DNA from 2 places in the Dermacoccus sp. Tok2021 genome. Region 1 is predicted to be linked to the other one. Evidence: predicted binding sites of a transcription regulator. Region 1 holds the regulator's gene; the other holds the start of a gene.
The links. Region 1 encodes LexA, which represses DNA repair genes until DNA is damaged. Its sites were predicted from a motif close to TCGAACANNTGTTCGA; they were not measured.
Positions count from the first base shown of each region.

Region 1 (7,006 bases):
CGCTCGCGGGGATGGTCGTTCTGCTCGTGGCACCACTCGTCCCGGCTCTGGCCGATCTGCTCGTGTGGGCGGCGGGTCTTCCCGCCTGGGTCATTTCCACGATTGCCCACGTCGCCGCATCCGTGCCAGGGGGCTCGTTGCCGTGGCCGAGCGGGGCGCCCGGCATCGTGCTGGCCGTCGTCCTCCTCGCGGCGCTCCTGTTCGGGTGGCGAATCGTCCCGTGGCTCGGCCTTCGAGGGTGGGCATCCGTCACGTTGGTGGCGCTCGTCCCTGCGGCCCTGTGGCTTCCGATCCCCGGAGAGGGACGCGCAGATCCGGGGTGGCTGTATGCCCAGTGCGACGTCGGGCAGGGAGATGCCGCGTTGGTACGCACCGGTGAGCAGGCGGCGATCCTCGTCGACACCGGACCCGAGGAAGGCGACGTCACCGGGTGCCTCGATCGTCACGGCGTGACGCGTGTGGACGCCGTCGTGCTCACGCACCTGCATGCCGACCACGTCGATGGTCTCGGGGCCGTACTCGAGCGGCAGCCGTCGGTCGAGGTCTTCGTGACGTGGCTGACGAGCCACAGCTCGAGCCCTCGTGGTGGCCGAGGGGAGAGGGATGCCGATGCCCAGACGAGGCAGGTGTTGCGCCGTTACGGGAAGGTTGCGCAACGCCTCGCACCGGGTCAGCAGGTCCGTGTCGGTGACGCCGTGCTCGACGTCCTCTGGCCGCGCCGAGCGTTGGCGGCGGGTTCGCCGGTCAACAATGCTTCCCTCGTGCTCGATGTGGCGACGCCGAGCGTGCATGCGCTCATGCTCGGCGACGTCGAACGGGAGGCGCAGGCCGCGTGCATCGGGGAGGTGACGCGCCGAGCAGCGTCGCGTCCCTACGACCTCGTCAAGGTTGCTCACCACGGCAGCGCGAACCAGAGTGCCGGGCTCTATCGGGCGGCTTCGGCGCGGGTCGGCCTCATCGGGGTGGGGGAGGGCAACGATTACGGACACCCGAAGGAATCGCTCCTGTCGTTACTCGCCCAGAGCGGAACAGCCGTCTACCGAACGGACCTTTCAGGAGACCTCGACGTCGTACCCGTCGGTAGATCGCTCACGGTCGAACCGCAGAGATGACACCGTTGAGAGTCGTAGGAGATTCCAGTCGCGAGCCGGAGGGAACCGGCGACAGGTTCGGCAGAGCGTCGGTTGCTTCCCGCAGCGCGTCGAGGGTGGCCTTGACCGCCGGCACACGCTGGAGGTCGGGCGTGGTGACAGCCTGAACCGAACGACGGCTCGCCGGCTCGATGGCGATGGTGGCCACGCGGGGGTGCTGAGTCGAACGCAGGATGAGCTCCGGGATGAGGGCCACGCCCAACCCCTCGGCCACGAGTCCGAGCACGGTGACGTAGTCCTCGGTCTCGAACGCGACGTCAGGGGTGTAACCCGCCGAGGTGGCGAGCGAGAGCAGGTGGCCCCGGCAGCGCGGGCATCCGGCGATCCACGACGCGGACTCGAGCTCCTCCATCGACACGGAGCCCCTTCCGGCAAACGGGTGATCGGCCGGCACGGCGAGGCGCACCTCGTCCTCGAGCAGGTCGAGCGTGGTGAGCCCCTCGAGATCCTCCGCGTGTGCCGCGATCTCGTCGCCGTCGTAGGAGAACGCGATTGCAACATCGCAATCTCCCGCCCGAAGCGCCGCGAGTGACTCCGGCGGCTCCGCTTCCGCGAAGGTGACCTGAACGTCGGGGTAGCGCTGCTTGACGAGCGACAGCGCTCGTGGGACGACGGTCGACGAGGCCGAGGGGAAGGCCATGAGGCGCACTCGTCCCGCCCTCAGGCCGGCGATCGAGGCCACTTCGCCCTCCGCCGCCTCGAGAGCGGCGAGCACCGGAGTGGCTGTGCGGGCGAGCACGTGGCCCGCCTCGGTCAGACGCACCGAACGTCCGAGGCGCTCGACGAGAGCCGTTCCCGTCTTGTCCTCCAAGCGGCGCACCATCTGGGACACGGCAGGCTGGGAGTAGCCCAGGGAAGCAGCGGCAGCGGTGAAGCTACCCTCCTGGGCAATGGCTTTCATGACCCGAAGGCCGGCGGCGTCGATCATCCGTAGAGAATAACCCGGCGTTATCGGATGTTGTAGTTTCTATCGATTGTCGAATGAGAGGGGCCACCTGTGACTGCAGAGTTGGCGGAGTTCGTCGCGCAGGGCGACCTGTTCGTGCTCACCGGGGCGGGTCTCTCGACCGAGTCGGGCATTCCCGACTACCGCAAGCCTGACGGCACCCGCCGAACGGTTCCCATGACGTTCCAGCAGTTCCTCAGCGGGGACGACGCGCGCCGACGCTACTGGGTTCGCAGCGCCGTCGGGTGGGAACGTTTCGCCGCGGCTCGGCCCAACGGCGGCCACCACGCTGTTGCAGCCTTGCAGCGCGCAGGTCTCGTGCAACACCTCGTGACGCAGAACGTCGACGGTCTTCATGCGGCCTCCGGAGCGGACGCCCTCGAACTGCACGGTTCGCTCTCCTCGGTGCAGTGCGTCGAGTGCGGCAGCCGCTCGGATCGAGCCGAGTTCCAGGGGCGCATCCGCGACGCCAACCCGAACCTCCCGCGCGACGTGGCCCTGTTGGCCGACGGAGACGCCGAGGTTGCCCGGAGTGCAGAGGATGCGTTCGTTCTCGTGGCCTGTCCGCACTGTGGTTCGCTCGTCGTCAAGCCCGACGTCGTGATGTTCGGCGAGAGCGTGCCCACCGCGACGGTTGAGCACTGCTACGCGCAGCTCGAACTGTCACGGGCGGTTCTCGTTCTCGGAAGTTCGCTCAAGGTGATGTCGGGCTTCCGGTTCGTCTCGGCGGCGCTCAAGGCGGGCAAGCCCGTGGCCCTGGTCGGTCTGGGAAGCATGCGCGGTTCGGAGCGCGCCGATCTCGTGCTACACGAACCGCTTGGTGCCACACTCACCGCGACATGCGAACGCCTCGGCCTGCAGGTGCAGACCGAGGCGAACGCGACGACGTGAGGGTGGGCGAGAGTCAGACGCTGCGCAGCACCGCCGTGACCTTGCCCATGATGCTGGCTTCGTCGCCGTCGATCGGCTCGTAGTTCTCGTTCGCGGGCAGGAGCCACGTCTTGCCGTTCGTGCGCTTGAACGTCTTCACGGTGGCCTCGCCGTCGAGCAGCGCCGCCACGATCTCACCGTTGGACGCCTCCGGCTGCTGGCGCACGACGACCCAGTCGCCGTCGCAGATGGCGGCTTCGATCATCGAGTCGCCGACAACCTTGAGCAGGAACAGTTCGCCGTCACCGACGATCTGACGGGGGAGGGGGAACACGTCCTCGACGGCCTGCTCGGCCAGGATCGGCCCGCCGGCGGCGATGCGTCCGACGACGGGGACGAAGGAGGCCTGCGGACGCTCGTTGCCCGAGTCGGTCTCGTCGTACGTGCTCTCGGACGCTGCACGCACCGAGGTGCCTCCGCGGTAACCGCGGGTGTCGGCGCCGTCGTCGGGGGAGACGACCTCCATGGCGCGAGGGCGGTTGGGGTCGCGACGCAGGTAACCCTTGCGCTCGAGCGTGGCGAGCTGGTGTGCGACGGAGCTCGGGCTCGTCAGCCCGACGGCCTCACCGATCTCGCGCAGGCTCGGCGGGTAGCCGCGCTCGTCGACCGAGCGCCGGATGACGGTGAGCACTTTCTGCTGGCGCGGGGTCAGTTTGCCCTTCGCGCGGTTGTTCATGGAGTGGACCTCACCCATGGCGTCTCCTCACATCGACGAAAACAGTGATCTCGCGGACGCGGACCTCGGTGCGGAGCCCTGATTCTCCCCGGAATTCCGGGGTTGTCGGTGGCCGCTGATTCGGTGTGAGCGTTCGGGATCAACGTAGGCACCACCGTACACAGTTTTCGCAAACATGTACGAGAAACACGCCGCCGACGGCCTTGCTTTCGAACGTTTGTGTCGTACAGTTGTTCTATCGCACGGATGTTCGATGCATCCGCGCCGAGTCAGGAGGAATGAACATGAGTGCTGTGCCCAGTCTGGACGTCCCGGCGGTCGCGCCGAGCCCCCGTCGTCACCTGCACCTCGTTCCGTCGGGGCCTGCGGTCGTCGATTCCCTCGAGGGTGGTCGTAGCACGCGGCGCGCCCCGTTGACGCGTCGTGCCGTTCTCGCTCGCCGTCGCTTCGCTGCCCTTCTGGCGCTTCTGGTTCTCGTCGGCGGTGGCCTCCTTGCGGCCAAGGCCGTGGCCGAAGCTAACCCTGCCGGTGGCGCGACGTCGGTCACGGTGAAGGACGGGGAGACCCTTTCTCAGATCGCCGCTCGTGAGCTGCCGTCCTTGCGTAACGACCGTGGTGTGGTGGCCATCCAGGAGGCCAACAACATGAGCTCGATGCACGTTCAGGCCGGCCAGCGAATTCTCGTTCCGGCAGGCTGAGCGGCCCCCTCGGCGTGTCGCTGGGGCGAGCCGCACATCTTTTCCGCGTCATTGCTGGGGTTGGTGCGCCGGGTTTGCCGACACGGTTGCGAGCGGTCGCCAACGCAACCTAGGATTCCTAGATGTAGGGCACAGGCGCCCTAATGCCCCCAACATGTGGTTGTTTGCGGAAGAGTTCCCGCGATGCCGGTGTTGGGGTTCATACCGTCACGAGGCGGTGGAATCCTGCGATCGAGAGGCGTGGCACGTGCACTGTCCCTTCTGCCGCAACGCCGACTCCCGTGTGGTCGACTCCCGTTCGACCGAGGACGGCACCTGCATCAAGCGTCGCCGCCAGTGCCCCGACTGCGGCAAGCGTTTCTCCACCGTCGAGACCGCGAGCCTCACGGTCGTCAAGCGCTCCGGTGTGAGCGAACCCTTCTCTCGCGACAAGGTCATGTCGGGCGTGCGCAAGGCCTGCCAGGGCCGCCCGGTTTCCGACGATCAGCTCGCCGTCCTCGCTCAGCAGGTGGAGGAGTCGATCCGCTCCAAGGGGGCTGCGGAGATCGACGCCCACGATGTCGGCATCGAGATCCTCGGCCCGCTGCGCGAACTCGACCACGTCGCGTACCTGCGGTTCGCGTCCGTCTACCAGGCCTTCGAGTCACTGACTGACTTCGAGGACGCCGTCGCCGACCTGCGCAGGCACGCTCTGCGCGACGCCGGCTGAGCTCCACCGGCTGAGCTCCACCGGCTCACCCACTACTTCACGACACACCACACCAAACCCACGAGAAGTGCCAGGAGGCATGCGGTCATGACCGAGACCACGAAGGCTCGAGCCAAGTCGGGTCGCCGGAACAACGGCGTCACGATCGAGCGGATCTTCACCACCCCGGGCGTCCACCCCTACGACGCGGTGACCTGGGAGCTGCGTGACGTCGTCCAGCAGAACTGGAAGACCGGCGAGACGATCTTCGAGCAGCGTGGTGTCGAGTTCCCCGACTTCTGGTCGCTCAACGCCTCCACCATCGTCACGACGAAGTACTTCCGTGGCGCGCTGGGTTCGGACGCTCGCGAGAAGTCGCTCAAGCAGCTCATCGACCGCGTCGTGCTCACGTACACGAAGGCCGGCAAGGACAACGGCTACTTCGCGTCCGACGCCGACGCCGAGATCTTCGAGCACGAGCTCACGTACGCCTTGCTGCACCAGGTCTTCTCGTTCAACTCGCCGGTGTGGTTCAACGTGGGTACGGCGAGCCCGCAGCAGGTCAGCGCGTGCTTCATCCTGTCCGTCGACGACTCGATGGACTCGATCCTCAACTGGTACAAGGAAGAGGGCTTCATCTTCAAGGGCGGCTCCGGTGCCGGCCTCAACCTCTCGCGTATCCGTTCCTCGAAGGAGCTGCTGTCCTCCGGTGGCACCGCCTCCGGCCCGGTCTCGTTCATGCGCGGCGCCGACGCCTCGGCAGGCACCATCAAGTCCGGCGGCGCCACGCGTCGTGCGGCCAAGATGGTCGTCCTCGACGTCGACCACCCGGACATCGAGGAGTTCATCGAGACGAAGGCGCGCGAGGAGGACAAGATCCGTGCGCTGCGTGACGCCGGTTTCGATATGGACCTCGGTGGCCGCGACATCGTCTCCGTGCAGTACCAGAACGCGAACAACTCCGTTCGTGTCAGCGACGAGTTCATGAAGGCCGTCGTGGACGGCACAACCTTCGGCCTGCGTGCCCGTGACACGGGTGAGGTCATCGAGTCGGTCGACGCCCGCGAGCTGTTCGACAAGATCAACAAGGCCGCGTGGGAGTGCGCCGACCCGGGTGTGCAGTACGACGACACGATCAACGCGTGGCACACGAACCCGGAGACGGGCCGCATCACGGCGTCCAACCCGTGCTCGGAGTACATGTCGCTCGACAACTCCAGCTGCAACCTGGCCTCGCTCAACCTCCTGAAGTTCCTCAAGGACGACGACACGTTCGACGCCGTCACCTTCCAGAAGGTCGTCGAGCTCGTCATCACGGCGATGGACATCTCCATCTGCTTCGCCGACTTCCCGACGGAGTCCATCGGCAAGACGACGGTCGACTACCGTCAGCTCGGCATCGGTTACGCCAACCTCGGTGCGCTCCTCATGGCCACCGGCCACGGCTACGACTCGGACGGCGGCCGTGCGCTGGCCGGTTCCATCACGTCGCTGCTCACGGGCGCCGCCTACAAGCGCTCCGCCGAGATGGCTTCCGTGGTCGGCCCGTACGCCGGTTACGCCCGCAACGCCGACGCTCACAACCGCGTCATGCGCAAGCACCGTGCCGCGAACGACGAGCTCGCCTCGCACAAGGACATGGGCGCCATGGCCAGCGACATCCACGCGCTCGCGACGAAGGCCTGGGCCGACGTCGTCGAGAACGGTGAGAAGGGCGGCTTCCGCAACGCGCAGGCCTCCGTCCTCGCGCCCACCGGCACCATCGGCTTCATGATGGACTGCGACACCACCGGTATCGAGCCGGACTTCTCGCTCGTGAAGTTCAAGAAGCTCGTCGGCGGCGGTTCGATGCAGATCGTCAACCAGACGATTCCGCGCGCGCTGAAGAAGCTCGGCTACCAGGAAGAGCAGATCGAG
Region 1 covers NZ_JAGTHU010000018.1:43,255-50,260, reverse strand. Annotated here, with positions in the region: gene K9D12_RS11165 (ComEC/Rec2 family competence protein) at 1-1,112, shown strand, start outside; gene K9D12_RS11160 (LysR family transcriptional regulator) at 1,090-2,079, opposite strand; gene K9D12_RS11155 (Sir2 family NAD-dependent protein deacetylase) at 2,149-2,988, shown strand; gene lexA (transcriptional repressor LexA) at 3,002-3,721, opposite strand; gene K9D12_RS11145 (LysM peptidoglycan-binding domain-containing protein) at 3,988-4,401, shown strand; gene nrdR (transcriptional regulator NrdR) at 4,649-5,110, shown strand; gene K9D12_RS11135 (vitamin B12-dependent ribonucleotide reductase) at 5,198-7,006, shown strand, end outside.

Region 2 (7,006 bases), on a different contig from region 1:
GAAGCGCCGATGACGAGTTGGGCGCGCACGATCGCGGACGACCCGAACCACTCGACCTGGTACGTCGAGCGGATGCGTGGGCTGGCAGCCGACGGTGAGGATCTCGCGGGCGAGGCGCGCTTCGTCGCGGCGCTCGTCGGGCCCGGTTCGCGGGTGCTCGACGCCGGGTGCGGGCCGGGACGCGTCAGCGGCGCGATGAAGGCGCTGGGGCTCTCGCCCGTCGGCGTGGACCTCGACCCTGTGCTGCTCGACGCGGCGCGCGAGGACTGGCCGGACATCCGCTTCGAGCAGTGCGACCTGGGCGCGGTGCCGGCGGGGTTCTTCGAGAGCCTGGGAGCGCCGTTCGACGCTGCCGTGTGTGCGGGCAACGTGTTGCCGTTCATGGAGGACGGCGCGCAGGCGCGGGCGCTTGCCGCGTTGTTCGCGGCCGTGCGCGACGGCGGGCGTCTGGCCGTCGGGTTCGGCACCGAGCGCGGCTATGTGCTCGAACAGTTCCTCGCGGACGCCGAACGCGCCGGCTGGCGCCGTGACGCCGTCTTCGCGACGTGGGAGCTGCACGCGCGCGACAACGCGTCAGACTTCGTGGTGGCCGTGTTCACGCGGGTCGGGTAGCGCTCGAGCACTGCCTGCCCCGCCCGTCAGCGCCGGGCGCGCAACGCGTGACGGTTGAACGTGCCATCTCACACTGCGAGAATTGAATCTCGCAATGTGTCGCAGTGCGCGATTTCCAGACACTCTTGACCCATGAGTGGCGATGCCTCCACCGTCTACACGCACGGCCACAGCGAACCGGTCCTGCGTTCACATTCGTGGCGCACCGTGGAGAACTCGGCGGCGTACCTGGCGCCGCACCTCACCCCCGGGGCACGCCTGCTCGACGTCGGGGCCGGACCGGGCACGATCAGCATCGACTTCGCGCGGCGCGTGAAGCACGTGACCGTCACCGAGATCAGCGACGACGCGCTGAGCCACTCCCGCCAGGCCGCCTCGACGGCGGGCGTGACGAACATGAGCTTCGCGGTGGAGGATGTGCTCGACCTGTCCTTCCCGGACGACTCGTTCGACGTCGTCCACGCGCATCAGGTGCTGCAGCACGTCGCCGACCCCGCCGTCTCACTGCGCGAGATGGCCCGTGTGACGCGTCCTGGTGGTGTGGTGGCCGTCCGTGATGCCGACTACGGCGCGATGACCTGGTGGCCGGAGTCGGCGGACATGCAGCGGTGGCGCGAGCTGTACTCGGCGGCCGCACGGGCCAACAGGGGTGAACCCGACGCCGGGCGGCGCCTGTTCGCCTGGGCCCACGCAGCGGGGTTGGTCGACGCCACAGCATCGAGTTCCACGTGGACCTATGCTGCATCCGACGAACGCCTGTGGTGGGCCGAGCTGTGGGCCGATCGCGTCACCCACACCTTCTTGGCCGAACAGCTCGTGGCCGACGGTTCGGCCGCCCGCCCCGAACTGGAGGACATCGCGACGGCATGGCGCAGGTGGGGTGAACATCCTGACGGCTGGTTCTGCGTGCCGCACGGCGAGATCCTCTGGCGCAAGCCCTGAGGCCGGGCGCTGGTGGTGGGCGGTGCACGGTCCCGGGATGGGCATGCCTGAGGTGACGATCAACCCGGTGGGTACGGATGCCGAGGATCAGTTGACGTTGCGATACGAGTGGTCCGGCGTCCCCACCGGGGACAGGGAGTTCGAGCGACACTTCCGCGCGTGTTGGCAGACGGAACGGCACCGACGACGTGCTTTCGTCGCACATGCGGCGGACGGGCGTCCGGTGGGGATGGCTAATGCCCTGATCTACACGAGGGTGCCGAGCCCTGGACGTCCGACGGCTCGGTGGCTTTACGCGGCCAACGTCTTCGTGACACCGACCTTTCGCCGCCGCGGTGTTGCCGCCTCCTTGATGGCCGAGGTCATCGACGCCGCCCGCGCCGAGGGGATGGTGCGCATCGTGCTCGCCCCGTCGGAGATGTCGATACCGCTGTACCGTTCGCTCGGGTTTCGTGTGGCCGACGATCTCATGCGTCTGGATCTCGAGTGAGCCCCGTTCGTCAGGCGATGAGCGCGTAGCCCTCACGAGAGGTGATCTCGTAGGCCGTGGTGTCGGCCGGGTCGGTGCGGTACCAGGTGCCGGTCGGGGAGTTCCAGACGCACACGCCGTCTGATCGCATGACCACCGCCCAGCCGCCGAACGTCTTCGCACGGTGATGGTGACGGCACAGCAGTTGCAGGTTCTCGCCCGACGTTGCACCGCCGTCGGCGTACGGCACGACGTGGTCGGCATCGCAGAACTCGCCCGGGCGCATGCAACCGGGGAAGCGGCAGTGCTCGTCACGCTGCTCGACGAACCGGCGCGTGGTGATCGACGGGCGGTAGGTGAATCGCGACGTCCACCGCGTCACGCCGCGCTTCTCGTCGACGAGTGCGACTGTGAAGGCGGAACCGACCGTCCCTGCGAGGCGCTCCACGCAGGCCGCCGACACAACACCGACGCCGGGCACGTGCAGGTCGGCGACTCGCGTGATCGAGCGCGGGGCGGTTGCGGCGCGTCGCTGACCTGCCGTTCCTATCCCGACGCCATCACCAACCTGCCCTGCGGCAAGTGGCGCGACGCCGTCCTCGGCTTCCCGGTAGAGCGCGCCCCACGGGGCCTGCCCAGCGGCGGGCCGCGCAACGCCACGGCCCGAGCCACCCTGTGCAGAACAGCCTCGACTGCGATCGATCGCACCGAACGGAACGGGCATGCCGCTCCCCTGACCGGCGAAGGGCATGCTTGTGCCTGGGGTGGTGCCGTCCTCGAAACAGCGCACGGGCACGGTGAGCCGCACGATGGGGTCGAATCTCACGGAGCCGAGGAGCAGGTCGACGAAGGCATCGACCCGCGCCCGGTTCATCCGGTACCGCGTCGCGCCGCCGTGCAGACGCTCGTGTTCCTGCGCCAGCTGGCGCGCACGCGCATCGATGGCGGCCTGGACCTGCCACGCCTGGTCGGCGTCCATGACAACGGTCATCTGCGTGAGCCTGGGCTGATCGGGATGCTCGCGGAACGAGACCTCGACGAGCGCCTCCGACGCGTCCTCATCCGCCGGCGCCGACAGCCCGAGCGAGGCAAGGAGCCGCCGCACACGACGCTTCACCGCCGCCGAACCGCCCAACAGCGCCCGGCCGGACACGAGCATCCCCTCGACGCTCTCCCGCTCGGCCAGCGCGAGGTGTTCGAGTTCGCGAAGCACCGTCTCGCAAGTCGTCATGCGCATCTCGCCCGCGCCGGCCATGACGAACATGCGAGGCAACGAGGCTCGCACGGCATCACCCGCTTCAGCCCACGCCTCCGCCGTACCGACACGGACTCCGAGCCGGGCCGCCAGATCGTCGGCAGCGAACTCGCCGGGCACGAACTGACGCGGGTCGCTCTCCCACTGGTCGACCTCGAGAACGTCGTGTCGCGTGACGACGCGAGCGTGGGCCGCCGCGAAGGCGTGCATCGTGGCGTCGGCGCTGCGCGAGACGTACGCGGCCGTGACGGTGAGCTCTTCGAGGGCGCGTCGCTCGGCGTCGAGTTGGGCGAGTTCCTCATCAACGGTTACCGCGTCCACCGCGAGCGCCGACGGCTCACCCCAGTCGATCGTCGGACGCGATGCGACCTCGAAGAGTTCGACGCCCACCGCGTGCCACGCCTCGACCCGCGCTTCGAGAGGCAGCGCACGAACGGCGGCCAGCACCTCGGCCACGTCGTCATGCTGTGTTGTCTCCACGCCTCATTTTATCGAACTTATGTTCGATTATCGAGCGAAAAGTCCGCCCAAATTTACCGGAGAGAAGCGGTCAGACACCGCCGCCAGCAGCTGACGCAGTTCGGTGCACCCGACGCACTCTGAGCCTGCTCAAACCGCATCAGCTGCACCGAAGTGCGTCAGCTGCACCGAAGTGCGTCAGCTGCACCAAGGCCCCCAACGCAAACGCCGCTGGGGCGTCACATCTTCTCGGGCGTCTCGATGCCGAGGAGGCCGAGGCCGTCGCTGAGCACCTGCAGCGTCAGGGCGCACAGGGCGAGGCGCGAGTCGCGCACGGCGTCGTCGTCGGCCTTGAGCACCGGGCACTTCTCGTAGAAGGCCGTGAACGCCGTCGCGAGTTCGAAGAGGTACGCGGCGAGCCGGTGCGGTTCGAGCGTCTCGCCGACGAGCGCGACGGCGGTGCCGTAGTCGAGCAGCTTCAGCGCGAGCGCGCGCTCGGCGTCCTCACCGATCGTGATGGCGGACGCAGGCGTCGCACCCGCGTCGGCGGCCTTGGCGAGGATCGAGCGGATACGCGTGGCGGCGTACTGCAGGTACGGGCCCGTGTTGCCGGTGAGCGCGAGCATGCGGTCGAAGTCGAACGTGTACTCGCTGTCGTGGGAGACCGACAGGTCCGAGTACTTCACCGCGCCGATGCCGACCTGGCGCGCGACGACGGCGCGCTCGGCGTCCGTCATGTCGGCCTTCGACTCCGCGACGACCTTCTCGGCGCGCTCGATGGCCTCGTCGAGCAGCTCCATGAGCCGCACCGAGTCACCCGAACGCGTCTTGAGCATCTTGCCGTCCGCGCCGAGCACCGAACCGATCTGCACGTGGATCGGCGTCGACTCCGGCCGGATGTAGCCCGCCTTGTCCGCCGCCGACCACGTCATGCGGAAGTGCAGGTTCTGCGGCGCGCCGACGACGTAGACGAGCCGGTCGCCAAGCAGATCCTGCGAGCGGTGCCGGACGGTGGCGAGGTCGGTCGTCGCGTAGCCGTAGCCGCCGTCGCTCTTGCGGATGATGAGCGGCACGGGAGCGTCGTCACGGCCGGTGAACTCGTCCTGGAAGATGCACAGCGCGCCGTCGGAGATCCGCGCGATACCGCGCGACTCGAGGTCCTCACAGATGCCCGCGAGTTCGTCGTTGTACGTCGACTCGCCCGCGAGGTCGGCGTCCGTCAGCGTCACGCCGAGCGTCGAGTACACCCGGTTGAAGTACGCCTTGGAGCGGTCCATGAGCTTGTTCCAGTGCGCCAGCGTCTCGGGGTCGCCGCCCTGCAGCAGCGTCACTCGCTTGCGGGCCCGCATGTTGAAGTCGCCCTTCGAGCCGGCCGGCTCGGCCTTCTCGGCGGTGTCGAACTTGACGCGCGCAGCCTGGTAGAAGGCGTTGGGGTCGGTCTCGAGGAGCTCCGCCTCGGGGCTGTTCTCGCCGACCTCGAGCAAGTGCTCGATGAGCATGCCGAACGGCGTGCCCCAGTCGCCGACGTGGTTCTGGCGCACGACGGTGTGCCCGAGGCGCGCGAGCACGCGCGCGAGCGAGTCACCGACGACCGTCGTGCGCAGGTGGCCGACGTGCATCTCCTTCGCGACGTTCGGCGAGGAGTAGTCGAGCGGAATGACCTCGAGCTTGCTCGGGGGCAGGACGCCGAGGGTGCCGTCGGCCAGGATCGTGGAGGCCTGCGCGGCCACCCAGTCCGTCGACAGCGTGATGTTAAGGAAGCCCGGGCCGGCGATCTCGACGTCCGAGATGAGCTGCATTGCAGCGGAGTCCGCCTTGAGCGCCTCGACGATGGCCGTCGCCACCTCGCGCGGGTTCTTGCCCACCTTCTTGGCGAGCGCCATCGCCGCGTTGACCTGGACGTCGGCGCTCGTCTGCTTCTTGTTGGCAGGTCGGATGACAGGGTCCGCGTCTCGCCACTCCTCGCCGAACGACGTGGCGATGGCGTTCTGAACGAAACCGGTCAACGAAGCGATGGGATCTGCCATACGTCAAGGTTAGAGCGGCGGCGCAAATCAGTTCTGCTGCGTCGCACGGCCCCGCCGGCCCACTGCGTGAGAACTCGGGCGGAACCTCAGCGAGGGCGGCGGCGTCGGACTCCCCGAGTCTGTAAGACTGACGACGAAGAATTGCACCCCACGGGAGGAAACACCATGAAGCTCCGCAGCACGGCTGCCGCCGTCGCGATCGCCGCCACCGCCACGATGGGCCTGGCGGCCTGCGGCGGCGAAGAAGCCCCCAAGGCCAAGGACGCCTGGAACGCCTCCCAGGAGTCGGCCGGCAAGTACAAGAGCATGGAGGTCAAGGCCTCGGGCAAGAGCAACGGCAAGCCGGCGAGCTTCACGATCAAGGGTGACGTCGACGGCGACCCGCAGACGCTCTCGGGCGAGATGGAGGGCGGCAAGATGGAGGCCGTCATCGTGGGCAGCAAGTCCTACATCAAGGCCGACTCCGCCTACTGGAAGTCCGCGATGGGCAACAGCGGCGCCTCGAGCGCGATGACGTCGATGATGGCCGACAAGTGGGTCGAGTCCCCCGAGAGCAACAGCGAGGACGCGAGCGACACGCTCAAGGACCTCGTCAAGGAGCTCAAGGACGACAACAACGCGTCCAACAAGAAGCTGCTGTCGGACAAGGCCACCGTCACCGACGAGAAGGTCGACGGCAAGGACGCGTGGAAGATCGAGAGCGAGGACAAGAAGGTCAAGGCCTGGGTCTCGAAGGAGGACTCGCGCGACGTCCTCAAGGTCGAGGGCTGGGAGGCCAAGACCTCGTCCTCCTCCAACGACGAGATGACGACCGTCAACTTCCTCTCGCACGACAAGGACTACGGCATCAAGGCGCCGAGCGGCGCCAAGAAGATGACCGACCTCATCAAGGGCTGACGCTCCGATGACGACGACGGCGCCGCTGCGTCCCCTCAGCGTGGCCTCGGCCGTCTCCGCGCTTCTCGCGGTGACGCTTTCGGGGTGCACGATGGGCTCGGACGCGGCGGCGCCGTCGCGTTCGGGCGCGGCGACGCCGGCGTCGTCCTCGAGTTCGTCCAGCTCATCGAGCACGACACTGCCCTCCGCCACGGCTGCGTGGAGCAAGACGCAGGACCGCATCGACGCCTACACCTCGCTGCGGGTCGACGGTCGTGACGCGATGGACGAGGAGTCGCCGCGGGCGATCATCACCGGAGACCTCGACACCGACCCGAGCGACATCGTTTTCACGAGCGACGAGAT
Region 2 covers NZ_JAGTHU010000011.1:54,380-61,385, reverse strand. Annotated here, with positions in the region: gene galE (UDP-glucose 4-epimerase GalE) at 1-2, shown strand, start outside; gene K9D12_RS08020 (bifunctional 2-polyprenyl-6-hydroxyphenol methylase/3-demethylubiquinol 3-O-methyltransferase UbiG) at 10-612, shown strand; gene K9D12_RS08015 (class I SAM-dependent methyltransferase) at 745-1,554, shown strand; gene K9D12_RS08010 (GNAT family N-acetyltransferase) at 1,592-2,044, shown strand; gene K9D12_RS15270 (HNH endonuclease signature motif containing protein) at 2,055-3,758, opposite strand; gene argS (arginine--tRNA ligase) at 3,977-5,764, opposite strand; gene K9D12_RS07995 (hypothetical protein) at 5,930-6,661, shown strand; gene K9D12_RS07990 (hypothetical protein) at 6,669-7,006, shown strand, end outside.
Region 2: K9D12_RS15270 (HNH endonuclease signature motif containing protein) is a predicted target of LexA. The motif match lies at 3,770-3,785, and genes of this name have one in related genera.